DNA from 3 places in the Endothiovibrio diazotrophicus genome. Region 3 is predicted to be linked to each of the others. Evidence: predicted binding sites of a transcription regulator. Region 3 holds the regulator's gene; each other region holds the start of a gene.
What was found. Region 3 encodes sigma-54, which starts transcription at its own class of promoters, with help from an activator protein. Its sites were predicted from a motif close to TGGCANGNTNCNTGCTT; they were not measured.
Positions count from the first base shown of each region.

Region 1: the regulator sigma-54 is predicted to act here: its motif matches at 1,946-1,962, upstream of flgB (flagellar basal body rod protein FlgB).
Region 2: the regulator sigma-54 is predicted to act here: its motif matches at 1,371-1,387, upstream of glnK (P-II family nitrogen regulator).

Region 1 is NZ_BAAHXB010000068.1:9,666-13,250, forward strand. It holds gene flgE (flagellar hook protein FlgE) at 1-329, opposite strand, end outside; gene ACYQ2W_RS16175 (flagellar hook assembly protein FlgD) at 365-1,033, opposite strand; gene flgC (flagellar basal body rod protein FlgC) at 1,053-1,469, opposite strand; gene flgB (flagellar basal body rod protein FlgB) at 1,473-1,913, opposite strand; gene ACYQ2W_RS16190 (CheR family methyltransferase) at 2,358-3,185, opposite strand; gene ACYQ2W_RS16195 (chemotaxis protein) at 3,268-3,585, opposite strand, start outside.
Region 2 is NZ_BAAHXB010000072.1:18,172-21,756, forward strand. It holds gene ACYQ2W_RS16730 (ammonium transporter) at 1-822, shown strand, start outside; gene glnK (P-II family nitrogen regulator) at 1,497-1,835, shown strand; gene ACYQ2W_RS16740 (ammonium transporter) at 1,869-3,122, shown strand; gene ACYQ2W_RS16745 (hypothetical protein) at 3,579-3,585, shown strand, end outside.
Region 3 is NZ_BAAHXB010000009.1:50,532-54,116, reverse strand. It holds gene ptsN (PTS IIA-like nitrogen regulatory protein PtsN) at 1-461, opposite strand, end outside; gene hpf (ribosome hibernation promoting factor) at 520-813, opposite strand; gene ACYQ2W_RS04305 (RNA polymerase factor sigma-54) at 894-2,393, opposite strand; gene ACYQ2W_RS04300 (hypothetical protein) at 2,552-2,911, opposite strand; gene ACYQ2W_RS04295 (GAF domain-containing protein) at 3,246-3,585, opposite strand, start outside.

The sequences.
Region 1 (3,585 bases), on a different contig from region 3:
CCATCGACACCAAAAGCACCCGAACGAGTGTAGACCTCTTCGCCGCCATCACTAAGAACAAAGAACCCTTGACCGTTGATCGCGAGATCCAGACTGTTGCTGGTCGCGTTGATGTTCCCTTGGGAATGCTGCTGGGCCACGTCCGCCAAACGCACTCCGTTTCCGATGGCGTTGCCAGAAATACCCTGATAGCCCACCGCATAGACATCAGCAAACTCCGCACGCGACTCCTTGAAACCGGTAGTGGAGCTGTTGGCAATATTGTTACCGGTAACACTGAGGTCCGACAATGCGACGTTAAGGCCGCTAAGTGCAATATTGAACGACATGGCTTATATCCTCTTGATGTATTCCGAGTAGCGAATCAACTGATCTCGCGAACGCTGGAGAAGCTCACCGATCCCATCTGATCGAGGTTGAGAACCGCCCCCTTATCACCGCCGAGGGAGACACTGGAAACCACTCCAGAGACCAAGACCGTTTCAGCGGTAGGCTCTACCCCCGGACCGTGACTTTCCGCCTGAATAATATAATTGCCGGGAGGTGCCACGCTGCCATCATTGGCGGTACCATCCCAAGTGAACTGAACCGTCCCGGCGGATTGTTTCCCGAGTTCCACGTGGGTCACCAATTCACCAGTATCATCATAAATACCTATCATAAGACCCGGAACACTGCCCTCCAACTCGACTGCTGCAGCCATCTCCCCTTCTTCCGGCAAGTACCCCACGTTTCCCTCGGCGAGCACTGTGCTACCGACTAACGTAGCTGCCTGTAGCGACTCGTTTGAGGTAAGGTTGTTAACCAGCGTTTCCATCGATTTCTGCATTTCCTGGATACTGTTCACACTGCTGAACTGGGCCATTTGCCCCATGAATTCCCCGTTATCCATCGGAGAGAAGGGGTCCTGATTTTGCATTTGGGTAGTCAGCAAGTGAAGGAACTCCTCTTGGCCAAGCTGATCACCACCGCTGGAGGTGGATTGCTGTTGGGCGCGTAGCCCCAATTTATTGATGGTTTGCGTATCAATCATTGGTCATTCTCCCACTCGTTTACTCGCCCAGCCTCAAGGTCTCCTGCAACAGCCGCTTGGAGGTGGATAGCACCTCCACGTTGTTCTGGTAGGAGCGCGAGGCGGAGATCATGTTGGCCATCTCCTCCACCACATTGACGTTGGGCAGGTAAACGTACCCCTTTTCGTCGGCCAACGGATGGTCGGGTTGGTACTGTGCACGTACCGGCGCCTGGCTCTCGACGATGCCCAGCACCTGGACGCCGGAGGAGGCCCCCTGGGGGTCCATGTGGTCCTGCACCATGGCGGAAAACACGGGCTGGCGGGAGCGGTAGGTTTCATCCACGCTGGAGCTGACGCTCTCGGCGTTGGAGAGGTTGCTCGCGGTAGTGTTCAGACGCAGGCTCTGGGCACTCATGCCGGAACCCGCGATATCGAAGACGTTGAACAAGGACATGGCTTACTTCTCCTTGAGCAGCTCTTTCATCGAGCTGATCTTGCCACTGAGAAAACTCATCGACGCGCGGTATTGGAGCGCATTTTCGGCGAACCTCGCCTTCTCCTGCTCGGTATCGACGGTGTTGCCGTCGAGTGAGGGCTGACTTGGATTGCGGTAGTCCAACTGGCCGATGGAGACATCGGGACGCACCAGCGCCAAGTGGTTGGCATGGGTGGTGCTCAAACCGTGATAGCTGCCGTCGATATGCTGGGGATTGGTGCGCCGCATCGGCCCCGTACCGCTGCTGGCCTGATCGAGGGCGGCCCGGAAATCGAAATCCCGCGCCTTGTAACCGGGGGTGTCGGCGTTGGCCATATTGGAGGCCAGGATCTCTCCGCGACGGGCTCGCAACACCATCGCGTCGTCGAAAACGCCGAACAGTTTGTCGATGTTGATGGCCATCTCGCACCTCGAATTTGCTTCCTGCCATTGGGAAGCAATCGGCATGCCACACACCCGTAACCAGCTGTTCCAAAAAAGTAATTGAAAATCTGGCCACACCGTAATGACGCCGACGGCAATTCATTGCCGCCGAGTGGCGGAATCCGGACGCGAAAGAGGGAATACGGCCCGGGGGGCCGGATGGAGATCGCAGAAAGACGGGAAATTGGCGCGACGGGCGGGCATCCCACCCTGGTCACCGCGCTCCGCGCGGTAACCTCGCTCTTCATGCCGGCAGCGGCGCCGGCACCGAAACCGTGAGGCCAAAGCAGGACGTAGTGCGTCCAAGGCTTCCGGTTGCGGCGCAGAGCGTGGCAACCGGAAGACCAGAGGGCCCGCCGAACGAGCCCCTCAAATGGAAAAGGCCGGAGATGCGTGCCCCCCGACCTTTGCCCCCCCGCCCCTTCAGCCCTTCAGCTGATACACCACCCCGGGATGACAACGCACCATGTCGAAGGCATCGGAGTAGTTGGCCATGGACTCCGAAGCGCCGAGGAAGAGGTAGCCCCCCGGATTGAGCTGCTGGGCGAAGCGCGCCAGGATATCCTTCTTGGAATCGGTGGAGAAGTAGATCAGCACGTTGCGGCAGAAGATGACGTCGAACTTGCCCAGCGACGAGAAGCTCTGCAGCAGATTGAGATGGCGGAAGGCGACGCGGCGGCGGATCTCCCCTTTCACCTCCCATTCGTTGCCGTGGGGCGTGAAATAGGCCGCTTTACGCTCGGCGGAGAGACCGCGAGCCACCGAAAGTTCGTCATAGCGGGCATTCCGCCCCACCTCGAGCATCCGGTCGGAGATGTCGGTGGCGACGATCTGCGCCTCCCCCGCCAGCTTTCCGGGGTGCTCGCGCAGATATTCCGCGATCGAGATACTGATGGTGAACGGCTCCTGACCCGACGAACAGGCCGCGGACCAGATCCGCAACGGCTGGCGGGTGCGCCGCTCGACGAACTCGGGGATTACCCGGCTCTTCAGGATGTCGAAGGGGAAGGTGTCGCGAAACCAGAAGGTCTCGTTGGTGGTCATCGCCTCGATGATGCGTTCGCGAAAACCGGGACCCCGATCCCGCTTGAGGCGATCGACCAGCTCGCCGAGCGAGGAGAGCTGATGCTCCCCCATCAGCCGATTGAGGCGACTCGAGACCAAGTAATGCTTATTCTCGCCAAGCACGATGCCGCAAGCGTCCTCAAGAAAGCGGCAGAAGTCCTGGTACTCCTGCTGGGTAAACCCCACGTTGCTCAACTCTGTAATTCCTGAATCACCGCCCCGACGGGGCGGAAAGGCGATCGATAGGGGCGTCGCGCACTCCGCCGCACTAGCGGGGCACGCTCCCCATCTCCGGGTCGTCATAGTATTTCAACACCGCCCTGACCAGATCGTCCGGGTGGAACTTGGGCACGAAGACATCCGCCCCGACCCGCTCGACCATGGCGTTGTTGAAGACCCCGCTGAGCGAGCTGTGCAGCACCACGTAGAGCCCCTTCAGCGCCGCATCGCGGCGGATCTCGGCGGTCAGCGTATAGCCGTCCATCTCGGGCATCTCGATATCGGAGAGCACCATGCCGATCCTCTCGTTGACCGGCCCCTCCTTCTCCCACGCCTTCAGCTGTTCGAACGCCTCCTTGCCATCCTT
Region 2 (3,585 bases), on a different contig from region 3:
CTGTGGGTGCTGCTGGTCTACGCCCCGATCTGCCACTGGGTGTGGGGTGGCGGCTGGCTCGCCGACAAGGGGGTGCTCGACTTCGCCGGCGGTACCGTGGTGCACATCAACGCCGGTATCGCCGGCCTGGTCTCGGCGATCGTGCTGGGCAAGCGCAAGGGCTTTCCGACCACCGCGATGCCTCCGCACAACCTGACCTACACCCTGATCGGCGCCTCCATGCTGTGGGTGGGCTGGTTCGGCTTCAACGCCGGCTCCGAGCTGGCGGCCGACGGCACCGCCGGCATGGCGATGCTGGTGACCCAGATCGCCACCGCCATGGCGGCGCTCGCCTGGATGTTCGCCGAGTGGATCTCCCACGGTAAGCCCAGCGTGCTGGGTATCGCCTCCGGTGCGGTGGCCGGCCTGGTCGCCATCACCCCGGCTTCCGGTACCGCCGGCCCGATGGGCGCGCTGGTGATCGGTGCCGCGGCGGGCGTCGGCTGCTTCCTTGGCGCCACCCGCCTAAAGCGCGCCCTGGGCTACGACGACTCGCTGGATGCCTTCGGCGTGCATGCGGTCGGCGGCATCATCGGCGCCATCCTCACCGGCGTCTTCGCCGACGCCAGCCTCGGCGGCGCAGGTCTGGCCGACGGGGTGAGCATCGGCCAACAGGTGGGCGCGCAGTTCATCGGCGTGCTGGCCACCGTGATCTATACCGCCGTGGCGAGCTTCATCCTGCTCAAGGTGATCGACGTCGTCGTCGGTCTGCGGGTGACCGAGGAGCAGGAGGTCGAGGGCCTGGATATCGCGCTGCACGACGAGCGCGGCTACACCCTCTGATCCCATCGGCCTGCGTGTCGTAGGTAAAGGTGGGCGCTTCGGCGCCCGCCTTTTTCTTGTGCTGCGCTAAATGGTTGCGTGCGGTGGTCGGCGCCAATCCTCCATCGCGAACGAATTCGTAGGTCGGCGCTACCGCGCCGACGTGAACGAAGGCAGCGGGCTTACGGATACGACGACCTTCCCGAGGGGAGCACCCCCTTCAAAAGAACGAAGGCAGCGGGCTTGCGGCGACGACGACCTCTCCGAACGGCGCGTCCCATTCGGAAGGTGTGGAGGAAGGCATGGGGAGCGGTGCCTCCGTTCGCGTCGGCGCGGTAGCGCCGACCTACGCGCTCCCGACTCTCCGGCAGACGCTCAAGGGAAGGGTGGCGACGCGATGGTAGGGGGTAGGCCTTGCCGTGGGCGTGTAAACACCTTTTTTGATGCGTCTTTTGGGTGCGCCGATTTGGTGCGTCTCTTTATCTTTTACTAACAACGTGGTGCAGTGGCGTTCCCTGGCTTTACGGGAAATCTTTGTAAGAGATTGTTTTGTTGTAAAAAATCTGTAATGGCACAGGAGCTGCAAAAGTCAGGGCGCGAGGGGCGCATCGGGTGCAGGCCGTGGCCACGGTGCAAGACAACGCGACCGATCGTCCCACCCGGTTTTCATTCAGCCGTTAAAGGGGATTTTTTCGATGAAACTCGTAACTGCCATCGTCAAGCCGTTCAAGCTCGACGACGTCCGCGAGGCGTTGTCCGAGGTGGGCGTCCAGGGCATCACCGTCACCGAAGTGAAGGGCTTCGGGCGCCAGAAGGGGCATACCGAACTCTATCGCGGCGCCGAGTACGTGGTGGACTTCCTGCCCAAGATCAAGGTCGAGGCCGCGGTCTCCTCCGATCAGGTGGAGCAGGTGGTCGAGGCGATTACCAACGCCGCGCGCACCGGCAAGATCGGTGACGGCAAGATCTTCGTCTACGACCTCGAACAGACCGTCCGCATCCGCACCGGCGAGTCCGGCGCTGAAGCGCTTTAATCCAACCTCCGGAGGCAGTACCCAATGGAAGCGATGAACGCGATTCTCGAAACGAAATACGCCCTCGACACCTTCTACCTGTTGATGTCCGGCGCCCTGGTGATGTGGATGGCTGCCGGCTTCGCGATGCTCGAAGCGGGTCTGGTGCGCGCCAAGAACACCACCGAGATCCTGACCAAGAATGCGGCGCTGTTCGCCATCGCCTGCATCATGTACATGGTAGTGGGTTACAACATCATGTACCCCGCCAGTGCGGTGAACAGCTGGTTCCCCGGCGTCGCCTTCATGCTGGGCGGTGACCATGAGCTAAAGACCCTGCTGGATGGTGGCGACGGTGCTCCCACCTATTCCAAGATGGCCGATTTCTTCTTCCAGGTGGTGTTCGTCGCCACCGCCATGTCGATCGTCTCCGGTGCGGTGGCCGAGCGCATGAAGCTGTGGGCCTTCCTCGTCTTCGCGGTGGTGATGACCGGCTTCATCTACCCGATGCAGGGCTACTGGAAGTGGGGCGGCGGTTTCCTCGATGGTCTCGGCTTCCTCGACTTCGCCGGTTCCGGCGTGGTGCACCTGTGTGGTGCCGCCGCCGCCCTGGCCGGTGTCCTGCTGCTCGGTGCGCGTAAAGGCAAGTACGGCTCCAACGGCGAGATCAACGCCATCCCCGGTGCCAACCTGCCGCTGGCCACCCTCGGCATGTTCATCCTGTGGCTCGGCTGGTTCGGCTTCAACGGCGGTTCCGAGCTGAAGGTCTCCGATGTGGGCGAGGCCAACGCGGTCGCCCTGGTCTTCGTCAACACCAATATGGCCGCCGCCGGTGGTCTGGTGGCTGCGCTGATCACCGCCCGCCTGATGTTCGGCAAGGCCGATCTGACCATGGCGCTCAACGGTGCCCTGGCCGGCCTGGTGGCGATCACCGCCGAACCGCTCACCCCCACCCCGCTGCTCGCCACCATCATCGGTGCGGTCGGCGGTGTGCTGGTGGTCTTCGCCGTGGTCACCCTCGACCGTCTGAAGATCGACGACCCGGTCGGTGCCATCTCGGTGCATGGCGTGGTCGGCATGTGGGGCCTGCTGGCGGTGGTGCTCTCCAACCCCGAGGCGACCCTGATGGCGCAGCTGACCGGTCTGGTCACCATCTTCGCCTGGGTGTTCGGCTCCAGCCTGGTGGTGTGGGGCGTGATCAAGGCGATCATGGGCCTGCGCGTCTCCGAAGAGGAGGAGTGGGAAGGCGTCGACCAGGCCGAGTGCGGTATGGAGGCCTATCCGGAGTTCACCGCCTCCGGCAAGTAACCCCCTCCCGAAAAAAAAGCGGGGCGTCCCTTGGGGGACGCCCCGCTTTTTTTCGGGTATTGCTTTTTTCGGGTGTTGGCTCGGACTTTCCTGTGTTGGGGCGTCGAGACGCCCGTCCGGCAAGGCGTGCAAAGGGGCGCATACTCGTTGTATGCAACCCTTTGCGCAACGCCGCCGGGCGGAGTAGATCGGCGCTCCAACACAGGAAGTTATTCTCTCGCGAGCCCTCAAAGCTCGCGATGGTGGGCGGGTGCCATGCCCCGGGGCTTCTCGCGGGGAAGGTGGACCCCATTCCTGATCGTCGTTTCATCGGCGCCGTTCGTCATTTTCCAGGAGCGGGGTCCCGGGCCTGTCTTATACTCCTTATTAGAGACGTAGCGGGGCCGCTGATTTGACGGCGTCGGGCGTCAAGCTTTACTCTTCCGGTAACGAAGCGGATATCTACGGGTTGTCATCATGGAAA
Region 3 (3,585 bases):
CTGGAGGCGGGCTGCCAGTCGACGATCAGGCGATAGAGCGAGGCGTCGTCGGCCGCCGCCCGCAGGGTGGCGCAGAACGGCTCGTCGCTGAACATCTCGGCCAGGGTGGAGAGGATCTGCAGATGTTCGTCGGTGTAGTGCTCGGGCACCAGGAGGAAAAACAGCAGGTCCACCGGCTGGCGGTCGATGGCATCGAAGTCCACCGCCTGCTCCAGGCGGACGAAGGCGCCGATGGCCCGGGCGATGCCCTTGACGCGGCCGTGGGGGATGGCCACTCCGTGGCCCATGCCGGTGGAGCCGAGCCGCTCGCGGCCGATCAGGCTATCGAAGATCTCCGCCTGGGTGAGGGCGTCGAGGTGGTTGGCGATCATCTCGCTGACCAGTTCCAACGCCCGCTTCTTGCTCCCTGCCTGAAGGGTCCGGGTGCTGCACTCCCGGCAGAGTAGTTCGCTCAGTTGCATGGTCTATGGCCCCTGGGAAGGGGACCCCGAGGCACGCCGCCACGGGGCCGAACCGTGGTTACTTGCGATGGTCGGTGAGCTTCTCTTTGTGCTTCTTGATCTGCCGGTCCAGCTTGTCGGCGAGGGCATCGATGGCGGCGTACATGTCCTCGTGCTCGGCGTCGGCGAAGAGATCGGCGCCGTTGACGTGGATGGTCGCCTCGGCCTTGTTGCGCAGCTTCTCCACGCTGAGCACCACATGCACGTTGGTCATCTGGTCGAAGTGACGCTCCAGCCGCTCGGTCTTCTCGTTGACGTAGTTGCGCATGGCATCGGTGATGTCCACGTGGTGGCCGGTCAGGTTCAGTTGCATCGGTCGAGACTCCTCAAGAATCGTTTTCGTATCGGTTGCGCCGAAAGAGGCGGCGATCCGTCCCCCGGCGGGAGGGCCGGCTATTGTAGCCGTTTCCGCTCGTTGGAGGCGGGGATATTCATCGCCTCGCGGTATTTGGCCACGGTGCGCCGCGCCACGTTGATCCCCTCGCCCTCGAGCATCTTGGCCAATTTGTTGTCGCTCAACGGCTTACGCGGCTCCTCGGCGGCGATCAGCTTCCTGATCCGGGCACGGATGGCGGTCGAGGAGGCCTCCCCGCCGTCGGCGGTGCCGACGTGGCTGGAGAAGAAATACTTGAATTCGAAGATGCCGCGGGGGGTGTGCATGAACTTCTGGGTGGTGATCCGCGAGATGGTCGACTCGTGCATCTCGACCGTCTCGGCCACATCACGCAGCACCAGCGGGCGCATCGCCTCCTCACCCTGCTCGAGGAACGCCTGCTGACGCTCGACGATGGCGGTGGCCACCTTGAGCAGGGTCTCGCTGCGGCTCTGCAGGCTCTTGATCAGCCAGCGCGCCTCCTGCAACTGCCCCTTCAGCTCGCCGCCGCCGGCCCGCCCGAGGAGGCTGGCGTAGTAGCTGTTGACGCGGATCTTGGGGGCCGCCTCGGGGTTCAGCTCGACCACCCAGCGCCCCTTCAGCTTGCGCACGAAGACGTCGGGGACGATGTATTGGGGGGCGGCCTGCTCGATCGCCGAGCCGGGGCGCGGGTTGAGGGTGCGCACCAGGTCGAGCACCTCGGAGAGCTGCTCCTCGGCCAGCTTCATCCGCCGCATCAGGGTCTTGAAGTCGCGGTTGCCGAGCAGCTCGATGTGCTCGCCGACCAGCGCCATCGCCTCGGTCCGCCACGGGGTGTCGGCGGGCAGCTGGCGCAGTTGCAACACCAGGCACTCGCCGAGGTCGCGGGCGGCGACGCCGGCGGGGTCCATCGCCTGGATCCGGCGCAGCACCGCCGCCACCTCGTCAGGTTCCACCTCCAGCCCCTGGTCGGCGAGCCCCTCGTGGAGCTCGTCGAGGGACTGCTTGAGATAGCCGTCCTCGTCGATGGCGTCGATGATCGCCTCGGCGATCGCCTCGTCGGTCTCGCTGAAGCGCGACAGCTCCATCTGCCACACCAGGTGGTCGCGCAGCGAACGGCCGGAGGTGTCGGCGTACTCGAAGACCCGCTCCTCCCCCTCGTCGTTGCGCGAGTAGGCGGTGGCGCCGTCGTAGACGTCCTCCCACACACTGTCCACCGGCAGGTCGTCGGGCATCGTGGCGTCGGACTCGAAGTCGCGCTCGCGCTCCTCGGCCGCGACCGGCGCCTCGAAGTCGTCGCCCGAGGAGGAGGACTCCTCCGCCGGCGCCTCCCGCTCCTGGCGGTTGCTCTCCGCCTCCGCCCCGGCGTAGCCCTCGATCTCGTCGTCCTCCCCCGATTCCAGCATCGGATTGCTCTCCAATGCCTGCTGCACCTCCATCTGCAGTTCCAGGGTCGAGAGCTGCAGCAGACGGATCGCCTGCTGCAGTTGGGGAGTCATGGTCAGGTACTGACCGAGCCGGAGTTGAAGCGACTGCTTCATGATACGAACCGAATATGCGTCATCGCCGCGGGGCCACCCTTACAAGAATCGGGCCCATTGTATGCCAAATCGTCGGATTTGGTTACGGCTACGCTACGCGGGTGGCGATGCCCCCCCCCCCGGGCATGGCCACAAGGTGCCACCTCCTTCGCACTGGGTCAGAGCCAGCGCACCGGCACCGGCAGGGGGGCCAACCAGCGCTCCGGCTTGGCGCAGAACTCCATGCCGAGACGGGCGTCGCAGGCGCAGCCGCCGCCGTGGCAGGCGAACAGCTCGGCCTCCTCGCCGCGGGAATCGAGCATCAGGTGGAGCTGTCCCTCCTCCTCCAGCGTGAGGATGCAGTGGATGCGCCCCGGCTCCTCGACGTCCTCCTCCAGGCGCAGCTCCCACTCGCCGAAACGGTGGGTCTCGCCGAAGGTCAGCGCCCGCGGATCGGTCAGCGCGTCGGCCAGGTCGTAGCGGACGAATCCGGGCAGGGTGGCGAGCAGTTCGTTGGGCAGCAAGCGGGGCATCATCATGGTCCTGGTCCTCCATCGGGGCCCGCAATGGCTGCGGGAGTGGAGGCAAGATTACCGACGCGCAACGCCCCGTCGTTGGGCGCCGGACAACATCGATTGGGCGCGATCCAACGGTTGGCGGCGGCCGGTCACTGGGGCCCAATTGCCGTTTGTTTGCGCCAAACCGTGGCGCGCCGGGGGGCACTTCGCCGGCAGGCCGGCGGGCATCGTCGGGGACGGGGCTTCGGTCACCACGGCGCGCGCGGCGCGCCCTATAGGGCGGCCTGCGGCCGCCGTGGCGAACGAAGGCAGTTCGCCGGCGGGTTGGCGCCCACCGACAAGGACGGAACCGCAATCACGCTGCGCTGGAGGCGCGCAGCGCCGCCAGGCGCAGCTCCAGGCTCATCGCCAGCACCGGCAGCAGCTCCTCCACCGCCTGGCGCTCGCGGCCCAGCTCGTCGCTCAGGGAGGAGAGCTCCAGCACCCCGAGCAGTTCGTCGTTGCGCAGGATCGGCAGCAGCAGCAACACCCGCGGCGGGAACGTCCCGGCCCCGGTGGGGACCCGCCAGAACCCCTCCGGCGGGTGCTGGAAGATCAGCGGCCGGCGGTCCCGCGCGCACTGGCCGAGCAGCCCCTCGCCGAGGGCGACGCGCTCCGGCGCCCCCTCGGTGACGTAGCTGCCGGCCAGCTCCAGC